4 regions of the Streptomyces sp. NPDC085944 genome follow, and region 4 is predicted to be linked to each of the others. Evidence: riboswitches for the same ligand, from Rfam matches in the RefSeq annotation. Region 4 holds a riboswitch; each other region holds the start of a gene.

Region 1 (5,127 bases), on a different contig from region 4:
CAGGCCGATCCGGCCGGGGCGCGGCATCTCGGGGGCGAGGGAGGCGTTGAGCCGCACGTCCGGGGAGGTGTTGACGATTCCGAAGGCATTGGGCCCGATGATCCGCATGCCGTAGGTGCGCGCCTGGCGCACGAGGGCCCGCTGGCGCTCACGGCCTTCGGGGCCGCTGTCGGCGTACCCGGCGGAGATCACCACGAGGCCCTGCACGCCGTGCTCGCCGCACTCGGTGACGACGTCGGGGACGCGCGCGGCGGGCACGGTGACGACGGCGAGGTCGACGGGTCCGTCGATGTCGCGCACGGAGCGGCACGCCGTGACCCCGTCGAGTGTCTTCTGCTCCTCGGGAAACGCCCTGTTCACGGCGTACAGACGGCCCGTGTAGCCGGCGTCGCGGATGTTGTCGAGGATGCTGCGGCCGACGCCGCCCGGGGTGCGGCCGGTGCCGACGACCGCGACCGAGCCGGGCTGCAGCAGCCGCTGGACGGAACGGGCCTCCGCGCGCTGCTCGCGCCCGTACTGCACGGCGAGCGAGCGGTCGGTGGGTTCGAGACCGAACTCCAGGCGGACCACGCCGTCCTCGAAGCTCCGCTTCTGGGTGTACCCGGCGTCCATGAAGACTTTGATCATCTTGGTGTTGGCGGGCAGCACCTCGGCGGCGAAGCGGCGGATGCCGCGCTCGCGGGCGACGGCGGCGATGTGCTCCAGGAGGGCGGAGGCGACGCCGCGTCCCTGGTGGGCGTCCTGGACGAGAAAGGCGACCTCGGCCTCGTCGGCCGGTGCGGTGGCGGGTGTTCCGCCGGCGCCGATCCGGTCGTAGCGTACGGTGGCGATGAACTCGCCGCCGATGGTGGCCGCGAGTCCCACCCGGTCCACAAAGTCGTGGTGCGTGAAGCGGTGGACGTCCTTGGCGGACAGGCGAGGGTACGGCGCGAAGAAGCGGTAGTACTTCGACTCGTCGGAGACCTGCTCGTAGAAGCTGACCAGGCGCTCGGCGTCATCAACGGTGATGGGGCGGACGCGCGCGGTGCCGCCGTCGCGCAGCACCACGTCGGCTTCCCAGTGGGCGGGGTACTCGTGCCGGTCCGACGAGGTCTGCATGGGCCCCAGACTACGGCTCGCGTACGACAACGGCGCGGGGCAGTCTGTGGACAACGGAATCCCGGACCGAGGCCGCGGTCCGGGCACCGCACGGGACGGCACACGCGGTCGTCCCGCCTTGCTTCACGATGTGGGAAACTGGTCTAGACAACCTGGTCTAGACAACTCCAACCCCTCTGAACACCTGAAGGGCAGCATCACATGGCTGAGCGCCGCGTCAACGTCGGCTGGGCCGAGGGTCTCCACGCCCGCCCCGCCTCCATCTTCGTCCGAGCCGCCACGGCCACAGGCGTCCCGGTGACGATCGCCAAGGCCGACGGGTCCCCCGTCAACGCGGCCTCCATGCTGGCCGTCCTCGGCCTCGGCGCCCAGGGTGGCGAGGAGATCGTCCTCGCCTCCGACGCCGAGGACGCCGAGGCCGCCCTGGACCGGCTGGCGAAGCTGGTCGCCGAGGGGCTCGAGGAGCTTCCCGAGACCGTCTGACGGACCAGGGAGCAGCAGCACCGAAAGGCCCGCCGGTATCGCCCGGCGGGCCTTTCACCTTTTCCGTTCCGAGCACCGGAAAAGCGGTCCTTGAATTCCCCGCCTCTTTGTACGGCACTCGTGTTACTTCGGCAGCACCGCCGTGTGTACGGATTGTTGCGCATTCCTCACGCACTCCGTCCGCCCGCCGCCGGAGGCGAACCGCAGCCGGTATGCCGACGCCGACCGTTCGGTGTGCAGCGTCATGAGCGCCCGGGCGCGTTCACCGTCGCCCCGGGCCACCGCGTCGACGATCGCGCCGCACTCCGCCCAGTGCTGCACGGGTCCGGCGGGGGCCTCCTGGACGTACATCCAGGCGATCTTGTGGCGCAGTTGGGTCAGGAGTGCGGCCAGGGAGGGGCTGCCCGCCGCCCGGGCGAGGGTCTCGTGGAACCAGCCGCCCAGCGGGCGCAGATCCTCCCCGCCGCCCTGCCTGGCCCGCTCCTGCCCCAGCCTGACCAGGCCGCGCAACACCTTGAGGTGGGCCTCGGTGCGCCGCCGGGCAGCCCGGGAGGCACCGAGCGGCTCCAGGAGGGCGCGGGTCTCCAGCAGGTCGGCGGCCTCCTGCTCGGTCGGTTCCGCGACGCAGGCGCCCGCGTGCCGCCGGGTCACCACGAAGCCCTCCGCCTCCAGCGTGCGCAGGGCCTCGCGCACGGGGACGCGCGAGACGCCGTAGCGGCGGGCGAGGATTTCCTCGGTGAGCCGGCTCCCGCGTCCGTGGACACCGGCGACGATGTCGTCCCGGATCGCCGTGCACACAGAATGCGCCGGAATACGCATGACCGACCTCCGCCTCGATCCCTGAAACGTCGACGATGGACGCATGTTCAGCGACTCTAGGCCAATCAAGCGAATATGGAATGCGAAAAGCCCCGACTCAAGGAGGCGGGGCTTTTCTGACGCGGCCGTCAGACGTTCACGCCGTGCGAGCGGAGGTAGGCGACGGGGTCCATGTCCGAGCCGTATTCGGGGCTCGTGCGTGCCTCGAAGTGCAGGTGCGGTCCGGTGACGTTGCCGGTGGCGCCGGAGAGGCCGATCTGCTGCCCGGGCCCGACCGACTGACCGACCGAGACGCCGATGGAGGACAGGTGCCCGTACTGCGTGTACGTGCCGTCGTGCATCTTGATGACGACCTGGTTGCCGTACGCACCGCCCCAGCCGGCCTCGACGACGGTGCCGACGCCGACCGCGTGCACGGAGGTGCCGCCGGCGGCGTGGAAGTCGATGCCGGTGTGACTGCCGGAGGACCACAGGGAGCTGCCGGCCCGGTACGCGGTGGAGACGTAGGAGGCGGTGATCGGCGTGACGAAGGTGTTGAGGCGCTTGCGCTCCGCCTCCCGCGCGGCGCGTTCCTTGGCCTCGCGCGCCTCCTTGGCCGCCTCGGCCGCCCGCTCGCGGGCCGCTTCCCGGGCCGCCTCGCGGGCGGCGGCGTCCACGGCCGCCTGCTTCTGGGCGACGGCCTGGGCGTCGATCTCGTCGGCTATGGAGTCGCCGATGGTGACGACCGGGGTGAGTCCGCTCTGCTCCACCTCGGGCTCGGCGGCGAGCGCCGGAGCCGCGAGGGTGCCGACGACGCCGGTGGTGGCGAGGGCCGCGACTCCCGCCGCACGGGCGGTGGTGCGGTGCACCCGACTGGGACGGCGGTGCTTCCCGGTGGCGCGCGTGAACGCCATGTAGAGGCTTGTCCTTTCCTTCCCTCTCGCCTACCGGGTTAGCTGACGGGTTCGGAGGTGGAAGGTCTCCTACGGACCCCCTCGCTGCGCGCGCGGGCGTCCGATTCACCCCAGGGACTGCGGTGGGTCCCCGGCTCCCCTGGCTCGCGCCGTACGGGGACTCGGCGATGACTGTCCGGTGCCGCGGGTGCGGCGCACTGCCTGACGAACAGCCCGGAAGACGCTAAACGCGGCTGTGTTCAATCCTCAAACGCAACAGGCTTTTTGTAGCGCACGCCACAGGGCAGACAGGCAGCCACTCCCCCAATTGGGACATACGGCGGCCCTGGTGACACTCCGGTCACCAGGGCCACCGCACGCGCCTGCCGCTACTCGGCCGCCACCACGGTGACTTCACCGATGCCGAGGGCCTCGACGGGCTCCTTGATCTGCGCCGCGTCGCCGACGAGGACCGTCACGAGGCGGTCCACCGGGAAGGCGTTCACGACCGCCGCCGTGGCCTCCACGGTGCCCGTGGCGGCGAGTTGACGGTAGAGCGTCGCCTGGAAGTCGTCGGGCAGGTGCTGCTCGACCTGGTCGGCGAGCGTGTCCGCCACGGCCGCCGCCGTCTCGTACTTGAGCGGCGCCACACCCACCAGGTTCTGCACGGCCACGTCGCGCTCGGCGTCGGTGAGCCCCTCCGCGGCGAGCTTGCGCAGCACCGTCCACAGGTCTTCCAGGGCGGGACCGGTGTTGGGGGTGTCGACGGAGCCGCTGATGGCGAGCATCGCGGCGCCCGTCCCGTCCGGCGCGGACCGCAGGACCTGGCCGAACGCCCGTACGCCGTAGGTGTATCCCTTCTCCTCGCGCAGGACGCGGTCCAGGCGCGAGGTGAGGGTGCCGCCGAGGCAGTACGTGCCGAGCACCTGCGCGGGCCACACGCGGTCGTGCCGGTCGGCGCCGGTGCGGCCGATCAGCAGCTGCGTCTGGACGGCGCCGGGACGGTCCACGATGACGACCCTGCCCCGGTCGTCGGCGGTCACCGGGGGCACGGGGCGCGGCTCTGCGGCCGGACCGGTCCACGCGCCCAGGGTGTCGCCGAGCAGCGCGTCCAGGTCGACGCCGGTGAGGTCGCCGACGACCACGGCGGTGGCCGTGGCGGGGCGGACGTGCCGCTCGTAGAAGGCGCGTACGGCGGCCGAGTCGACGGCCGCGACGGTCTCCTCGGTGCCCTGGCGCGGGCGCGACATGCGCGAGTCGGCCGGGAACAGCTCCTTGGAGAGTTCCTTCGCGGCGCGGCGGGAGGGGTTGGCCAGCTCGTGCGGGATCTCGTCGAGCCGGTTGCGCACCAGCCGTTCGACCTCGCCGTCCGCGAAGGCGGGCGCCCTGAGGGCGTCGGCGAGCAGGCCGAGCGCCTTGGCGAGGCGCGAGGCGGGGACCTCCAGGCTCAGCCGGACACCCGGGTGGTCGGCGTGCGCGTCGAGGGTGGCGCCGCAGCGCTCCAGCTCGGCGGCGAAGTCCTCGGCGGAGTGCTTGTCGGTGCCCTCGGAGAAGGCGCGCGCCATGATGGTGGCGACGCCGTCGAGACCGGCCGGCTCGGCGTCCAGGGGCGCGTCCAGGAGCACCTCGACGGCGACGACCTGCTGGCCTGGGCGGTGGCAGCGCAGCACGGTGAGTCCGTTGTCGAGGCTGCCGCGCTCGGGGGCCGGAAAGGCCCACGGCTTGGGCTCGCCGGCCTGCGGCTGTGCGTGGAAGTCCATGGTGGCGAGCTCGGTCACTTGGCCGCCTCCTCGTTCTCGTCGGTGGCGTCGGTCGGGTCGGCGTCGGTCTCGTCGGCCGGGGCGGTGGGCTCGTA
Region 2 (5,127 bases), on a different contig from region 4:
CGCTCCCGGCGACGGCAGCGGGCCCGTGTCCCGGCTCGCAGACGAGACGGAGGCCCGGCAGCTCGCCGAGGGGCTGGACGTACTCCGCTCGGCGCGCGGCGTCCTGGACGACCCCGTGTCCCCGAACGCCGAGGTCCGCTACACGGCGATCCGCCTGACCGAGTGCCTCGCGGACGCGCTGCGGGTGGCGGAGTCGAGGGGGCGGTGCCTGTCCACGGACCACGGTGAACCGTAGGAACAGCAGCGGCGCCTAGTGTTTGCCCACCGGAACCCGCCGCCCGCCCGCCTTCCCGGAGTGTCACCCATGCCCCTGCCCCACGTCCTCCTCTCCGCCGCCGTCTCCCTCGACGGCTACCTGGACGACACCAATCCCGAACGGCTGCTGCTGTCCGGCCCCGCCGACTTCGACCGGGTCGACGAGGTGCGGGCCTGCGTGGACGCGATCCTGGTCGGGGCCGGGACAATCCGGGCCGACGATCCGCGGCTGCTGGTGAACTCGGCCGAGCGGCGGGCGGCCCGGGTCGCGGCCGGGCAGGCGGAGTACCCGCTCAAGGTCACCGTCAGCGGCGGCGGCGAGCTGGATCCGGCGGCGCGGTTCTGGCACACGGGCGGGGAGAAGGTGCTGCTGACCACGGACGACGGGGCCCGACGGGCCCGCGGGCTCGGCATCGGTGCCGACGTCGTGTCCCTGGGGCCGGAGCTGGACTGGCACGCCGCACTGGAGTACCTGCACGACCGGCGAGGTGTGCGGCGGCTCATGGTGGAGGGGGGCGGGACCGTCCACAGCCAGTTGCTCCAGCAGGAGCTCGCCGACGAGCTGCAGCTCGTTCTCGCGCCCCTCCTGGTCGGGGACCCGGCCGCACCCCGGCTGTTCGGGCCCGGCGCCTACCAGGGCGGGCGGCTCGCGCTGGTCGGGACGCGGCGGATCGAGGACGTCGTGCTGATGCGGTACCGGCCCACCGCACCCGGGACCGGCGAGCGTGTGGCCCCCGCCGACCGGTACTGGCTGGAGGTCGCCTGTGAGCTGGCCGGCCTGTGTCCGCCGTCGGAGACCGCGTTCAGCGTGGGGGCGGTCGTGGTCGCCGCCGACGGGAGCGAGCTGGCGCGCGGGTATTCGCGGGAGGGCGGCGATCCCGTGGTGCACGCCGAAGAGGCCGCGCTCGCCAAGATCGACCCCTGCGACGCACGGCTCGCGGGCGCGACCGTGTACAGCAGTCTCGAGCCCTGTGCCCGCCGGGCCTCCCGTCCCGCGCCCTGTGCCCGGCTGATCCTCGACGCCGGGGTGCGCCGGGTCGTCACGGCCTGGCGGGAGCCGGACACCTTCGTGGCGGGCGCGGACGGGAGCGGGTTGCTCGCCGCGCAGGGCGCCGCCGTCGTCGTACTGCCCGAGTACGAGGGGGCGGCCAAGGCGCCGAACCGCCATCTGGAGCGGTAGGGAACCGGCGGCGGAGACACCGATGTGCATTCCGGTCCCGGGATGACGTACAGTGGTGAACACAACGGCGCGGGGTGGAGCAGCTCGGTAGCTCGCTGGGCTCATAACCCAGAGGTCGCAGGTTCAAATCCTGTCCCCGCTACTGAAGGCCGAGGGCCGGAATCCGAAAGGGTTCCGGCCCTCGGTGCGTCTCGGCACGTACGACGGCGTCCCGCACCCCCGTGTCATCCGGTCGGCCCCTCACCGCTCGCCGCCCGCCCCCGCTCCCGGAAACCTGGACTCCTGGACGGTAAGCGGCGCACGGACGTGCGGGGTGGTGGGAGACGAGTGGTGCGGCCAGGTGACGTGGAGGACGAGGGAGCGGCCGCCAGAGCCGGTGGCCGGCTCCCCGGCGATCCCGTTCCCGACCCGGGCCTCGGGGACGAGCAGCCGCCCGCCGGGCCGCCGCCGCGCAGCCGGACCGCTTACGGGCGCGTCTTCGTGCACGCGCTTCCCGTGCTGCTGATCGTCGTCGCCATCCTGTACGACATCCTCACCCCGAGGTACTTCACCGCCGGCCCCCTCTACACGGCCGCTCCCCTGATCGCCGCCCCGCTCTACTCGCGGCGCGGCACGGCGCTCACCGGTGTCGCCGTGGTCGTCTCGGTCATCGGGCTTCAGCTGGGCAAGGGCGTCATCCACTACGTCGACTCCCTCACCGAGCTGATCACCATCGCGACGGTCGCCGTGCTCGCCGTCATCGTCAACGGCATGGTCCGGCGCAGCAGCGAGCGTCTCGTCTCCGTCCGCGAGATCGCCGCGGCCGCCCAGCGCGCCGTGCTGCCCCAACCCGCCGAGCGCATCGCGGGTTTCGAGATCGCCGTCTGCTACGAGGCCGCGCAGGCCGACGCGTTCATCGGGGGCGACCTGTACGCGGTGCAGGACTCCGCCCGCGGCGTCCGGCTCATCGTCGGCGACGTGCGCGGCAAGGGCATGGGCGCGGTCGCCGCCGTCGCCGTCGTGATCGGCGCGTTCCGGGAGGCCGCCGAGCAGGAGGCGACGCTGGAGGCCGTGGCGCAGCGGCTGGAGCGGGCGCTGGCGCGCGAGGGCACCCGGCGGGACGGACTGGACGCCTTCGAGGGCTTCACCACCGCCGTCCTCGCCGAACTCCCGCACGGTGACGGGACCGTACGCATCGTCAACCGCGGCCATCCGCCGCCCCTGCTGCTCCACGCCGACGGCACCCTGGGCGCCCTGCCCGCCCGCGAGTCGGCGCTGCCGCTCGGCATGGGCGAGCTGGGCGTCTGGCCCGACCGGGCGGAGGAGGTCGACTTCCCAGGTGGGGCCACCCTGCTGCTCTACACCGACGGGCTGACCGAAGCCCGGGACGCCGGGGGCGAGTTCTACGATCCGCTGACGCGGCTGGCCGGCCGCGTCTTCCGGCATCCGGCGACCCTGCTCGACACCCTCGCCGAGGACGTGCGCCGGCACTCCGGGGGCGGCATGGCGGACGACATGGCGCTGCTGGCCGTACGGCGCCCCCGGCACGACGACCTTGATCATTGTCACGAGTCGTGACAGTGCGACCCCCCTCCGCATAACAACTGATACACCGTCAGAAGAAAGTGGCGTGAAGGGGAATACCGAGAGCGAGTCAACTCGTCCGGATTTCAGTGGTCGTGAGGGGTGCGTCCCGGCCGTTGCCGTTAATGATCAAGTGGAACGGCTTGGAATCCGAGCCTCGCGTCTATTAACGTTCGATAACGCAGCGCGGTCGTCCCAGCCGTCACAGAAGGCGGCTCCGTGCGCACGCGCCGAATCCCGCAAGGGAACCGGGGAACCACCACATTGGGGTGAATCGGGCGCATGACGCCGTGGAAACACGTCGGCACGCACCCGTAGGAGACCTTCCTGCTCCGAACCCGTCAGCTAACCCGGTAGGCGAGAAGGAAGGAAAGGAGTACGCCCACGTGGCGTCCAACCGGCCTGCCCCCGAGGCCCCGTTCGTGCCCACCGGGCACGGCACCGACACCTTCGGCTACGACGCCCCCCGCGCCGAAGAGGGCCCCTGGGAGGAGTGGAACCCCACCGCGGAGTCCATCCGCCCCGTGCGCGGCCGGCACCGCGTCGCCAAGCAGCGCGGCGGGCTCGCCCGCAGCTCCACCGTCCTCGGCGTCGGTGTCATAGCCGCCGTCGGCGCGGGCGGCATGGCCAGCGCGCAGACCGGCAAGCCGCCGGTGTCCATCTCCATGCCGGACCTGCCGAACGTCGGCTCGCTCATGCCCGGCGGCGACGAGGAGGCGGAGCCCGAGGGTTCCGCCACCCCGCTCAGCGGCATCACCCAGGCCGTCGCCGCGGACACCGGGGCGGACGCGGGTTCCGCCGGGGCCGGCGAGTCGCTGCGGGCCCGGATCATGGCGCAGGCCGAGCAGCAGCAGGCCCAGGTCGAGACCAAGGCCGCCGCCGAAGCGCAGGCCGCCGCCGAGAAAAAGGCCGCGGAAGCCGCCGCCAAGGCGGAGAAGGAGGCCGAGGAGAAGGCCGCCGCCGCCAAGAAGAAGGCGGAGGAGGAGGCCGCGAAGAAGGCCGAGGCCGAGCGGCTCGCCGAGCTGGCCAAGCAGTTCACCCTGCCGACCTCCTCGTACACGATCTCCTCCACCTTCAACCAGGCCGGCTCCCTGTGGGCATCCGGTCACCACACCGGCCTCGACTTCGCCGCCCCCACGGGCACGCTGCTCAAGGCGGTGCACAGCGGCACCATCACGTCGGCCGGCTGGGACGGGTCGTACGGCTACAAGACCGTGCTCACCCTCGACGACGGCACCGAGCTCTGGTACGCGCACCAGTCGTCGATCAACGTCAGCGTCGGCCAGAAGGTCACCACCGGTGACGTCATCGGCCGCGTCGGCGCCACCGGCAACGTCACCGGTGCCCACCTCCACCTCGAGGTGCACACCGCCGACGGCTCCGGCATCGACCCGATGGCCTGGCTGCAGAGCAAGGGCCTCACCCCCTGAGACCGACTGAGTCGTCACGCTTCCCGCCCCGCTGAACCCCGGCGGTCCTGACGGCAACCCCCCGACGTCAGGGCTGCCGGTTCGCGGTCGTTTTGCGGGGTTTTTGCGTGCATCCGGAATGGTCCGCTCCAGTGCGGTCGTTGATCCTCCACATGACTTCTCTGCGCAAGCTCGGCTCCTCCGACCTCGAGGTCTTCCCCCTGGCCCTCGGCGGCAACGTCTTCGGCTGGACCGCCGACCAGGACACCTCCTTCGCCGTCCTCGACGCCTACACGGCGGCGGGCGGCAACTTCGTCGACACCGCCGACTCCTACTCCGCCTGGGTCGACGGCAACAGCGGCGGCGAGTCCGAGACCGTCCTCGGCAAGTGGCTCGCCTCCCGCGGCAACCGTGACGACGTCGTCCTGGCCACCAAGGTCAGCCAGCACCCCGACTACCCCGGCCTGTCCGCCGCGAACATCAAGGCCGCGGCCGACGCCTCGCTGCGCCGCCTGGGCACCGACCGGATCGACCTCTACTACACCCACTTCGACAAGCCCGAGGTGCCGGTCGAGGAGATCATCGGCGCCCTCGACGAGCTGGTGAGGGCCGGCAAGGTGCGGCACATCGCCGCCTCCAACATCTCCGCCGAGCGGCTCGCGGCGTCCCTGGAGTTCTCCGAGCGCGAGGGCCTGGCCCGGTACGTCGCTCTCCAGCCGC
Region 3 (5,127 bases), 230 kb from region 4:
CTTGGTGTCCCCGAAGTCGATGGTCGCCTCGGCGTTGGACCCGGTGCCCTTGACCCCGACCACCGTGCCCAGCCCGAACTGGTCGTGCGTGACGCGGTCGCCGACCGCCAGCGAGACCGTCGGCTGCTCGGCGCCGGCCGACCGGCGGGTGGCGAAGCCGGACGCGCCCGACGCCGAGGAGCGGGAACGGGACGAGGACAGCGAGGCCGCCACACCCGAGACCGGCGCGGAGGGCGCGGGTCCGTTCGCCCCGGTGCGCTTCCACTCCAGGTGGAGCGCCGGGATCTCCTCCAGGAACCGCGAGGGCGGGTTGTACGACGGCTGACCCCAGGCGCTGCGCAGCGTCGACCGGGTCAGGTAGAGGCGTTCGCGAGCCCGGGTGATGCCGACGTAGGCGAGGCGGCGTTCCTCCTCCAGCTCCTTGGCCTGGCCGAGGGCGCGCATGTGCGGGAACACGCCGTCCTCCATGCCGGTGAGGAAGACGACCGGGAACTCCAGGCCCTTGGCGGTGTGCAGGGTCATCAGGGTGACGACGCCGTCGCCGTCCTCCTCGTCGGGGATCTGGTCGGAGTCCGCGACGAGCGCGACCTTCTCCAGGAAGTCGGCCAGGGTCCCGGCCTCCTCGCCCTCGGCCCGCTCCTGCTCGAACTCCAGGGCTACGGCCGCGAGTTCCTGCAGGTTCTCGATGCGGGTCTCGTCCTGCGGGTCGGTGGAGGCCTGCAACTCCGCCAGGTACCCGGTGCGTTCGAGAATCGCCTCCAGGACGGTCGCCGGTCCGGCGCCGGACTCGACGATCGTACGGAGGTCCTCCATGAGCGTGTTGAACCGCTTGACGGCGTTCGCGGAGCGCGCGGCCATGCCGTACGCCTCGTCGACGCGCCTCAGCGCCTGCGGGAAGCTGATCTTCTCGCGCTGGGAGAGGGCGTCGATCATCGCCTCCGCGCGGTCGCCGATGCCGCGCTTGGGGACGTTGAGGATGCGGCGCAGCGGCACCGAGTCCTCCGGGTTGGCCAGCACCCGCAGGTAGGCCAGGACGTCCCGGACCTCCTTGCGCTCGTAGAAGCGGACGCCGCCGACGACCTTGTAGGGCAGACCGGTGCGGATGAAGACCTCTTCGAAGACACGGGACTGCGCGTTGGTCCGGTAGAAGACCGCGACGTCGCCGGCCTTGGCCTCGCCCGCGTCGGTGAGGCGGTCTATCTCGTCGGCGACGAACTGCGCCTCGTCGTGCTCGGTGTCGGCGACGTACCCGGTGATCTGCGCGCCGCTGCCCTGGTTGGTCCACAGGTTCTTGGGGCGGCGGGACTCGTTGCGCTCGATGACCGCGTTGGCGGCGCTGAGGATGGTCTGCGTGGAGCGGTAGTTCTGCTCGAGCAGGATCGTCGTCGCGTCCGGGTAGTCCTCCTCGAACTGGAGGATGTTGCGGATGGTGGCGCCGCGGAAGGCGTAGATCGACTGATCGGCGTCGCCCACCACGCACAGCTCGGCGGGCGGCACCTCGGCCTCCGGCGGCACGTCGACGGGGTGCTCCGAGGCCCCGCCGACCAGTTCGCGCACCAGGGCGTACTGGGCGTGGTTGGTGTCCTGGTACTCGTCGACCAGGACGTGCCGGAAGCGGCGGCGGTAGTGCTCGGCGACGTCCGGGAAGGCGCGCAGCAGGTTGACCGTCGTCATGATCAGGTCGTCGAAGTCGAGGGCGTTGGCCTCGCGCAGCCGTGCCTGGTACATGGCGTAGGCCTGGGCGAGGGTCTTCTCGAAGCCGTCGGCCGCCTGGGCGGCGAAGTCCTCCTCGTCGATCAGCTCGTTCTTCAGGTTGCTGATCTTCGCGCTGAACGACTTCGGCGGGAAGCGCTTGGGGTCCAGGTCCAGGTCGCGGCAGACCAGCGCCATGAGCCGCTTGGAGTCGGCGGCGTCGTAGATCGAGAAGGACGAGGTGAAGCCGAGCTTCTTCGACTCGCGGCGCAGGATGCGCACGCACGCGCTGTGGAAGGTCATCACCCACATCGCGTTGGCGCGCGGGCCGACGAGCTGCTCCACGCGCTCCTTCATCTCGCCCGCGGCCTTGTTGGTGAAGGTGATCGCGAGGATCTGCCCGGGGTGGACGTGCCGCTCGGCCAGCAGGTGGGCGATGCGGTGGGTGAGCACGCGGGTCTTGCCGGAGCCGGCACCGGCCACGATGAGCAGCGGGGAGCCGGAGTGGACGACGGCGGCCCTCTGGTTCTCGTTCAGCCCCTCCAGGAGCGCCGCGGCGTCCAGGGCGGGGCGCGGGGCGCCGTCCCGGTAGTGGGTGTCCCGGTCCGGAGGCACGTCGAACTTCCCGCCGAACAGATCGTGCGGAACCGGCTCCGGTCCGTGATCGCCCTCGGGCGGCGGCGGGGGTTCCTCCTCGTGACCCCGAGGGGTCTGGAGGCTCGCCAGGAAGTTGTCGTCAAAGAGGCTGCTCATCGCTCTCCGAGTCTAGGGTGCCGCACCGACAACCCGGTGCCGCCCCGGAAAATGACCACCACCACCGGCGCGGACACGCCCTGCGACCAGGGGAACCACGAAGAGTGACGCCGGCTATCGCCTCGGAGGCACCTCGCGAAAGGTCACGAAAACGTATCGGGCATATCACCCGCCAACCTTCACAGCGGCCACACGAGTTGGCTACGGTGCGGGGCAGGCCGCTCGACCCCCTCCGGCGAACCTCGCCGGGCCGCGCGGCCTCCGCCGAGTCCGGTCTGCCCGCACGGCACCCGGAGCCGGGGACCCACCGAGACCTTGGGGTGAATCGGCCGCACCGCCCTCGCCGAGACGAGAGGACGGTCCGCCGTAGGGCAACCCTTCCCCGCCACACCGCCCGAACCCGACAGCTAACCCGGTAGGCGGAGCACTGGAAGGAGTCGCCTCCCTTGGCGTCGCACCGCAAGTCGCGTCCCACCGGTCCCCGCGTCGCGGGCATACGGACCCCGGCCCTCGCCACCGCGGCCCTCACCTCCGTCGCCCTGCTGTCCCAGACGGCCAATGCCACGCCGTCGGACGACCGGCCGACCCTCGAGGAGGTCGAGAAGAAGGTCGACGACCTGTACCGCCAGGCCGGGGCGGCGACCGAGAAGTACAACGCGGCCAAGGAGAAGACCACCAAGCAGCGCAAGAAGGTCGACGGTCTCCTCGACGACGTCGCCAAGCGCACCCAGAACCTCAACGACGCGCGCGCGGAGCTGGGCTCCTTCGCCTCCGCCCAGTACCGCACGGGCGCCTCGGTCCCGGAGACCGCGACCCTGCTGCTCGCGGACTCGCCGCAGGACTACTTCGACCAGAACCAGCTGATGGACCGGCTCACCGGGCGGCAGAAGAGTGCCGTGGACGACTACGTCACCCAGCAGTCCGAGACGATGAAGAAGCGCCGGGAGGCCACCGAGAGCCTCGAGACCCTCACCGAGTCGCAGAACGACCTCAAGACGGCCAAGTCGACCGTCCAGCAGAAGCTCGCCACCGCGCGCGAGCTGCTGTCGGAGCTGACCGCCGAGGAGAAGGCCCGGCTGGCGGCGATCGAGAAGAAGAAGCAGCAGGAGGCCGCCCGCAAAGCCGCCGAGCTGGCGAAACAGCAGGCGGAGGAGGCGGCCGAGCGCAAGCGGCAGGAGGAGGCCGCCCAGCAGCAGGAGAGCGGCTCCGGATCCGCGGGAACCTCCGGCGGCACCGGTTCGTCGGACTCCTCGGGCTCGTCGACGCCGGGCACCTCGACCGGCACCAAGGCCGACAAGGCGATCGCCTTCGCCCGCGCCCAGATCGGCAAGCCGTACGTCTGGGGCGCCACGGGCCCCGACTCCTACGACTGCTCGGGCCTCACCCAGGCCGCCTGGAAGGCCGCGGGCGTGACGCTGCCGCGCGTCACCTACGACCAGGTCAACGCCGGCACGACCGTCCCCGTCTCCCAGGCACAACCCGGTGACCTGGTCTTCTTCTACGACGACATCAGCCACGTCGGCCTGTACATCGGCGACGGCATGATGATCCACGCCCCGAAGCCGGGCGCGTACGTCCGCGAGGAATCCATCTTCTACGACGGCGAGTCGTCCATCTACAGCGTGGTGCGCCCCGCCTGACCAGCAGGGTTCTCTACCATCGTGGCCATGCCATCGGCCACCCACCACCCCTCCGCGCTGCGCACCTGGCTGGCGCGGCGTCCACCGGCGGCCGGGGCCGCGGTGATGGCGACCGGCATCGTGTCGGTCGCCCTGCATCTGACGGGCCGCGAGGTCCTGTCCCGGATCGCCCTGGCCCTGGCCTGTGTCGCCTGGCTGATACTGGCCGCGAACTTCGTCTACCTGCTGTTCGCCCACCGGCCGCGGTGGATCGAGCGGGCGGGGACGCCGGGCGCGCTGACGGCCGTCGCCGCGACGACCGTGGTCGGCACCCGTTTCTCGCTGCTGGGCTGGTCGCTGCTGGCGGCGGTGCTGCTGGTGCTGGCGGCGGTGCTGTGGCCGTGGCTGCTGCTCGTGGTGGTGCGGCACTGGGGGCGGAGGATGCCCGGGGCGGTGTTCCTGGGCTGCGTGGCGACGGAGGGCCTCGCCGTGCTCGCCGCGACGCTGTCCGCGGCCACCTCGACGCCCTGGCTGGCGCACGCGGCGCTGGTGCCGTTCTGGCTGGGGATCGTGCTCTATCTGATCGCGCTGTTCCGCTTCGACCTGCGGCAGGTGGCCCGGGGCTCCGGGGACCAGTGGGTGGCGGGCGGCGCGCTCGCCATCTCGGCCCTCGCCGGGGCCAAGCTGCTCGCGGCGGCCGGGACCGGCATGTACCTGTGGAACGCCGACGACCAGGCCGTCCTGCACGACCTGACCGTCTTCCTGCTCGCCCTCGACCTCGCCTGGTACGCCGTGCTGCTGGCCGCCGAGATCGCCTGGCCGCGCCTCGGCTACGACGTACGCCGCTGGTCGACGGTCTTCCCGCTCGGCATGACGGCGGCGGCGACACTGTCGGTGGCCGCCGCCGTCGACGTGCCGTGGCTGGACGCCCCCGGCCGGGCGCTGCTGTGGATCGCAGTGGCCGGTTGGCTGGTGGTCGCCACGGGGGCGGTCGTCCGGGCCCGCTCCGGGCTGCGGTCCCTGGCAGCGGGCTCCGGGGCGGCAGTCAGGTCCACAGCACCGC
Region 4 (5,127 bases):
GCCCGGGTCGTGCGGGACCCCGGGCGCACACCGCCCGACGCCAGTATGACGGGGTCGGGCGGTGTGAGTCAGGTGGCGGCGGGCACCGGACGTGGAATTCGGACGGGGCCCTGTGGGTATGCGCGGGCGCACGGAGGGGGACGCCCCGTCGGACGTCCGTCAGGCCTCCCGGCCGACCACCCGTCCGGTGACCTCGCCCAGTCCGACCCGGACGCCGTCCGGTCCGGGTGCCCAGGCCGACAGGGACACCACGTCGCCGTCCTCCAGGAACGTCCGTTTGCCGTCGGGGAGTTCCAGCGGGTCGCGGCCGTTCCAGGTCAGTTCCAGCAGCGACCCCCGCTCACGCTCGGCGGGCCCGCTCACCGTGCCCGAGCCGTAGAGGTCGCCGGTGCGCAGCGAGGCACCGTTGACCGTCATGTGGGCCAACTGCTGGGCGGCCGTCCAGTACATGGTGGAGAACGGTGGCTCGGAGACGACGTGACCGTTGACGGCGACGGAGATCCGCAGGTCGTAACCGCCGGGTCCGTCCTGGTCGTCGTGCGTGTCGTCCAGGTAGGGCAGCAGCTGGTGCGTACGCTCGGGCGGTGCCACCCGGGCCCCCTCCAGAGCGTCCAGCGGCGTGATCCACGCCGACACGGACGTCGCGAAGGACTTGCCGAGGAACGGGCCGAGCGGGACGTACTCCCAGGCCTGGATGTCCCGCGCCGACCAGTCGTTGAGCAGGCAGAGCCCGAAGACGTGCTCGCGGAAGTCGCCGAGCCCCACCGGGCGGCCCAGGGCGGACGGCGTGCCCACCACGAAGCCCACCTCGGCCTCGATGTCGAGACGGACGGACGGGCCGAAGACGGGAGCGGCGTCGGCAGGGGCCTTGCGCTGCCCCGACGGGCGTACGACGTCCGTGCCGGAGACGACGACCGTGCCGGAGCGGCCGTGGTAGCCGATCGGCAGATGCTTCCAGTTCGGGGTGAGGGAGTCGGCGGCGTCGGGGCGGAAGATCCGGCCGACGTTGCGGGCGTGGTTCTCGGAGGCGTAGAAGTCGACGTAGTCGGCCACCTCGAAGGGCAGATGCAGGGTCACCGACGACAGTGGGTGGAAGAGGGGTTCGAGGACCTCGCGGTGGGAGGGCACCGTCACCCACGCCGTCAGCGCCCGCCGCACGTCCGACCAGGCCGTACGCCCGGCGGCCAGCAGCGGGTTGAGGGTGGGCCGCGCCAGCAGGGACGCGTACGGCGAGCCGAGCGCGTGGGCCGCCGCTCCCGCGTCGAGGACGTGGTCGCCGAGCCGGACACCCACCGTCGGTTCCGTCCGCTCCTGCGAGCCGGGGATCGAGAACACGCCGTACGGAAGGTTGTGCGGGCCGAAGGGGTCGCCCTCGGGGACATCGAAGGGGGGCATCGGGTGCTGCCTCGCTTTCGTGCTCGCCATGTGCGCCGTGCGCGCTGTGTGTCGTGCGGGCCACGTTACGGGTGACCCACCGGTCTTGGGCAGTGCGGCCGGAGGCGGCGTCCGGGCAGGTCGTGCCGTCGTCGACCGGTGCACGGGGCCCCGAGCCGGCCCCGGCCGAGGATGCGTCAGGTTGTGAGCACGATCGGGCGTCGGTGTGCATCGGTGGCCGGGTCCGAACGCACTCGCTACGTCCTCGTTCGGAAGCGGTCGCGGGTGAGTCGGACGGGTGCGGTGTCCGTATTCTCTGATCATGGACCGCACCGCATATTCACTCGTCGCCACCGATCTGGACGGCACGCTGCTCCGCGGCGACGACACCGTCTCCGAACGGTCGCTGGCCGCGCTGGCGCGGGTCGCCGGGGCGGGTGCGCGGCACCTGGTGGTGACGGGGCGGCCGGCCCCCCGGGCGCGCTCCCTGCTCGACCGTCTCGGCTGCACGGGGCTCGCGGTGTGCGGGCAGGGCGCCCAGGTGTACGACGCCGGCGCGCACCGCATGCTGTGGTCGGTCACCCTGGACCGGGAGCTGGCCGAGACCGCGCTCGGCAAGATCGAGGCCGAGGTGGGCCAGGTGCACGCCGCCGTCGACCAGGACGGTGTCGACGGGCTGACGCTCATCGAGCCGGGCTACCTGATGCCCCACCCCGCCCTGCCCGCGGTACGCGTCGAGCGGCGCGAGGAGTTGTGGCGCACGCCCATCACCAAGGTGCTGCTGCGCCACCCCGAGCTGACCGACGACGAGTTGGCGGCGACGGCGCGTGCGGTGGTCGGTTCCCTCGCGACGGTCACCATGTCGGGGCCCGGGACAGTCGAGCTCCAGCCGTGCGGCATCACCAAGGCGACCGGCCTGGCGCTGGCCGCCGAGCACCTGGGCCTGCGGCGGTGCCACACGATCGCCTTCGGGGACATGCCCAACGACATCCCCATGTTCCAGTGGGCGGCCCACGGCGTCGCCATGGCCGGAGCCCACCCCGAACTCAAGGCGGTGGCCGACGAGATCACCACGACGAACGAGGACGACGGCGTGGCCGTCGTCCTCGAGCGGATCTTCCCTGCGTCTTAGGAGCGCACCGCCTTGGAAGCGCACCGTATTGGGGTGCGCACCGTCTCGGGCGCGCGGTGCGGCTCAGTACGCGCTGAAGACGTTGTCCATCGAGCCGTAGCGGTCGGCCGCGTAGTTGCAGGCGGCGGTGATGTTGGCGACCGGGTCGTACGGGTTCCAGGAGGTGCCGGGCACGTGGTACGCCTGGAAGGTCGGGTCGATCACCTGGAGCAGGCCCTTGGACGGGGTGCCGTTGATGGCGTTGATGTCCCAGTTGTTGATGGCGTTCGGGTTGCCGGAGGACTCCCGCATGATGTTGCGGTAAATGCCGTCGTAGGTCCCGGGGATGCCGTGCTGGGCCATGATGTCGAGCGACTCGCGGATCCAGCCGTCGAGGTTGTTCGGGTACGTCGTCGCCGCCGTGGTGGCGGTCGTGGCGGCGGCCGGGGTGGCCGCGGAGGCGGTGGTGGCGCCGATGAGCGGCAGCGCCAGCACCGCGGCACCGGTGCCGGCCACGGCGAGCTTGCGGGCGAGGCGGCCGGTGAAGGCGTGACGGATCTGACCGTTGGCAGACATGTTGTGTCCCTCTCCTTACGCCTACGAGGTGAGCTGTCGGGTTCGGGCGGGGAGGTGCCCGGCCGCGCCCTGACGGGTACGGCTTCACCCCTAGCCGCTCCGGTGCTGACCGGTGCGGCGACTTACCTGGGTCCCCCGCTCCTGCCGGCGAGTGTGTTGGGTGGATGACTGTGCGACGGGCGGTGGCAGGATTCGGCGTCCGCCCGACAGGCCGGGAACGTATGCGAGAGCACATGTCCGGAACAAGTGCAGGAATCACCCAACGCGGCTGTTGACCTTGATCTGGGGTGTTTGTGGCTCTTGATCCTTTGCGGCTGTCAACCCTCAACTGGCTTGCGGGGCAAAGGGAGGGCACAGGTTCAGGCGAGGTTGCCCGTGGAGGGGCCCGAGTGAGCCAACTCACTGGTCTCAATAAGCACGGCAAAACGGGCATTAAACTCAATCGTGGGCCAACCGGCCTTCGCTCGGGACGGCTTCGGGTGTCGAGGGAGGGTGAGGGGGAAGCGGGGAAGGGTGGGCCTGTGGGGCGGGACCGGCGGAAGGGGGGGGTGGCGGGGCGGGGTCGGCAGGGCGGGCGTGTCGCGTCTGCGGGGCGGGCGCGCGTGTCGATCGGGTGACGTTCTCGCAGTGCGGGCCGTTGGGAGGGGTGGTGGGGTCTCGGGCGGCGGCCTCCGGCCCGCTCGCCCCCGGGGTCAGGCTCATCCTCTGGCGATATCGATCAAAATCTGCTCATATCACCTGATCAAAAACATACCGTTCATGATCTGATACCGACCGGCCTGTAGCGGTGGGCGCTAGCGGTGATCGAAACGTGACCGGATACGCTGACTCGAGTGGTGGCAGCGACCTATCGACAAACCAGGTAATCGCCAGTAGACACCAGCAGACAGGAGACCCCTCGTGACCGTCGTCGGGCCGTTCGGGCTGAGCGTGCGGGACCAGGCTCTGGAAGCCGATGTCCAGGCCGGATTGGTTGCTGTCGAGGAAGGGTTGCTTGAGGCAACCAAAAGCGAGGTGCCGTTCATCACGGAGGCCGCCCAGCACCTGGTGCGGGCCGGCGGGAAACGGTTCCGTCCGCTGCTGGTGATGCTCTCGGCCCAGTTCGGCGACCCCTACGCCCCCGGGATCGTCCCCTCGGCCGTGGTCGTGGAGCTGACCCACCTCGCCACGCTGTACCACGACGACGTGATGGACGAGGCCGCCGTGCGGCGCGGGGTGCCCAGCGCCAACACCCGCTGGGGCAACTCGGTCGCGGTCCTCACCGGCGACTTCCTCTTCGCCCGTGCCTCGCAGATCCTCGCCGACCTCGGACCCGAGGCGGTCCGCGTCCAGGCCCTCGCGTTCGAGCGGCTGGTCACCGGCCAGATCCTGGAGACGGCCGGCCCGCAGGACGGCCGCGACCCGGTCGACCACTACCTGGACGTGCTGGGCGGCAAGACGGGCTCGCTGGTGGCGGTCTCCTGCCGGTTCGGCGCGATGATGTCCGGCGCCGACGAGACGGTGGTCGACGTGCTCACCCAGTACGGCGAGCGGCTCGGCGTCGCCTTCCAGCTCGCCGACGACGTCCTGGACATCGCCTCCGACTCCGACGAGTCCGGCAAGACGCCCGGCACCGACCTGCGCGAAGGCATCCCCACCCTGCCCGTGCTGCGGCTGCGCGAGCGGGCGGCCCGGCTGGGGCTCCCCGAGGACATCGCCCTGTGCGAGCTGCTCGACTCGGACCTGAGTGACGACGCGCGGCACGCCGAGGCGCTGCGCCTGCTGCGCGCCCACCCCGCCCTCGAACAGGCGCGCCGGGACACCGTCCGGTACGCCAAGGAGGCCCGGGCCGCGCTGGCCCCGCTGCGGGAGTGCGACGCGAAGGCCGCGCTGGTGGAGCTGTGCGACGCGGTGGTGCACCGCGCCGGGTGACCGCCCCCTGCCCCGCACCCTCCCCAGCCGTCCGCCCCGCCCTCACTGACACGTGCCGTCCGCCGGGTGCCGTACACCGGCCCCTACGGGCCGGGGGAGCCGTCGCCCCTCCGTGTCATCCCGCAGGAGTAGGCGGAGTTGAGTCCGCGGTCTGA

The links. A riboswitch is a leader RNA that binds a small molecule or an ion and turns the genes downstream of it on or off. The one in region 4 is predicted to bind cyclic di-AMP.
Positions count from the first base shown of each region.
Region 1: it holds a riboswitch for cyclic di-AMP, as region 4 does, so the genes downstream of both, AB0P07_RS29550 (M23 family metallopeptidase) here and AB0P07_RS00785 (transglycosylase SLT domain-containing protein) in region 4, are expected to answer to the same signal.
Region 2: it holds a riboswitch for cyclic di-AMP, as region 4 does, so the genes downstream of both, AB0P07_RS30695 (M23 family metallopeptidase) here and AB0P07_RS00785 (transglycosylase SLT domain-containing protein) in region 4, are expected to answer to the same signal.
Region 3: it holds a riboswitch for cyclic di-AMP, as region 4 does, so the genes downstream of both, AB0P07_RS01970 (NlpC/P60 family protein) here and AB0P07_RS00785 (transglycosylase SLT domain-containing protein) in region 4, are expected to answer to the same signal.

Region 1 covers NZ_JBFBJX010000018.1:27,621-32,747, forward strand. The annotation lists gene AB0P07_RS29535 (GNAT family N-acetyltransferase) at 1-1,098, opposite strand, end outside; gene AB0P07_RS29540 (HPr family phosphocarrier protein) at 1,300-1,581, shown strand; gene AB0P07_RS29545 (GntR family transcriptional regulator) at 1,705-2,400, opposite strand; gene AB0P07_RS29550 (M23 family metallopeptidase) at 2,529-3,293, opposite strand; cyclic di-AMP (ydaO/yuaA leader) riboswitch at 3,306-3,470, opposite strand; gene AB0P07_RS29555 (pitrilysin family protein) at 3,662-5,050, opposite strand; gene AB0P07_RS29560 (pitrilysin family protein) at 5,047-5,127, opposite strand, start outside.
Region 2 covers NZ_JBFBJX010000020.1:22,566-27,692, reverse strand. The annotation lists gene AB0P07_RS30715 (hypothetical protein) at 1-235, shown strand, start outside; gene AB0P07_RS30710 (dihydrofolate reductase family protein) at 305-1,435, shown strand; tRNA gene AB0P07_RS30705 (tRNA-Met) at 1,504-1,577, shown strand; gene AB0P07_RS30700 (PP2C family protein-serine/threonine phosphatase) at 1,781-2,992, shown strand; cyclic di-AMP (ydaO/yuaA leader) riboswitch at 3,217-3,373, shown strand; gene AB0P07_RS30695 (M23 family metallopeptidase) at 3,385-4,428, shown strand; gene AB0P07_RS30690 (aldo/keto reductase) at 4,581-5,127, shown strand, end outside.
Region 3 covers NZ_JBFBJX010000001.1:390,190-395,316, reverse strand. The annotation lists gene pcrA (DNA helicase PcrA) at 1-2,445, opposite strand, end outside; cyclic di-AMP (ydaO/yuaA leader) riboswitch at 2,698-2,884, shown strand; gene AB0P07_RS01970 (NlpC/P60 family protein) at 2,892-4,085, shown strand; gene AB0P07_RS01965 (tellurite resistance/C4-dicarboxylate transporter family protein) at 4,113-5,127, shown strand, end outside; gene AB0P07_RS01960 (hypothetical protein) at 5,110-5,127, opposite strand, start outside.
Region 4 covers NZ_JBFBJX010000001.1:159,288-164,414, forward strand. The annotation lists gene fahA (fumarylacetoacetase) at 160-1,395, opposite strand; gene AB0P07_RS00780 (HAD family hydrolase) at 1,697-2,506, shown strand; gene AB0P07_RS00785 (transglycosylase SLT domain-containing protein) at 2,570-3,061, opposite strand; cyclic di-AMP (ydaO/yuaA leader) riboswitch at 3,066-3,221, opposite strand; gene AB0P07_RS00790 (polyprenyl synthetase family protein) at 3,962-4,972, shown strand.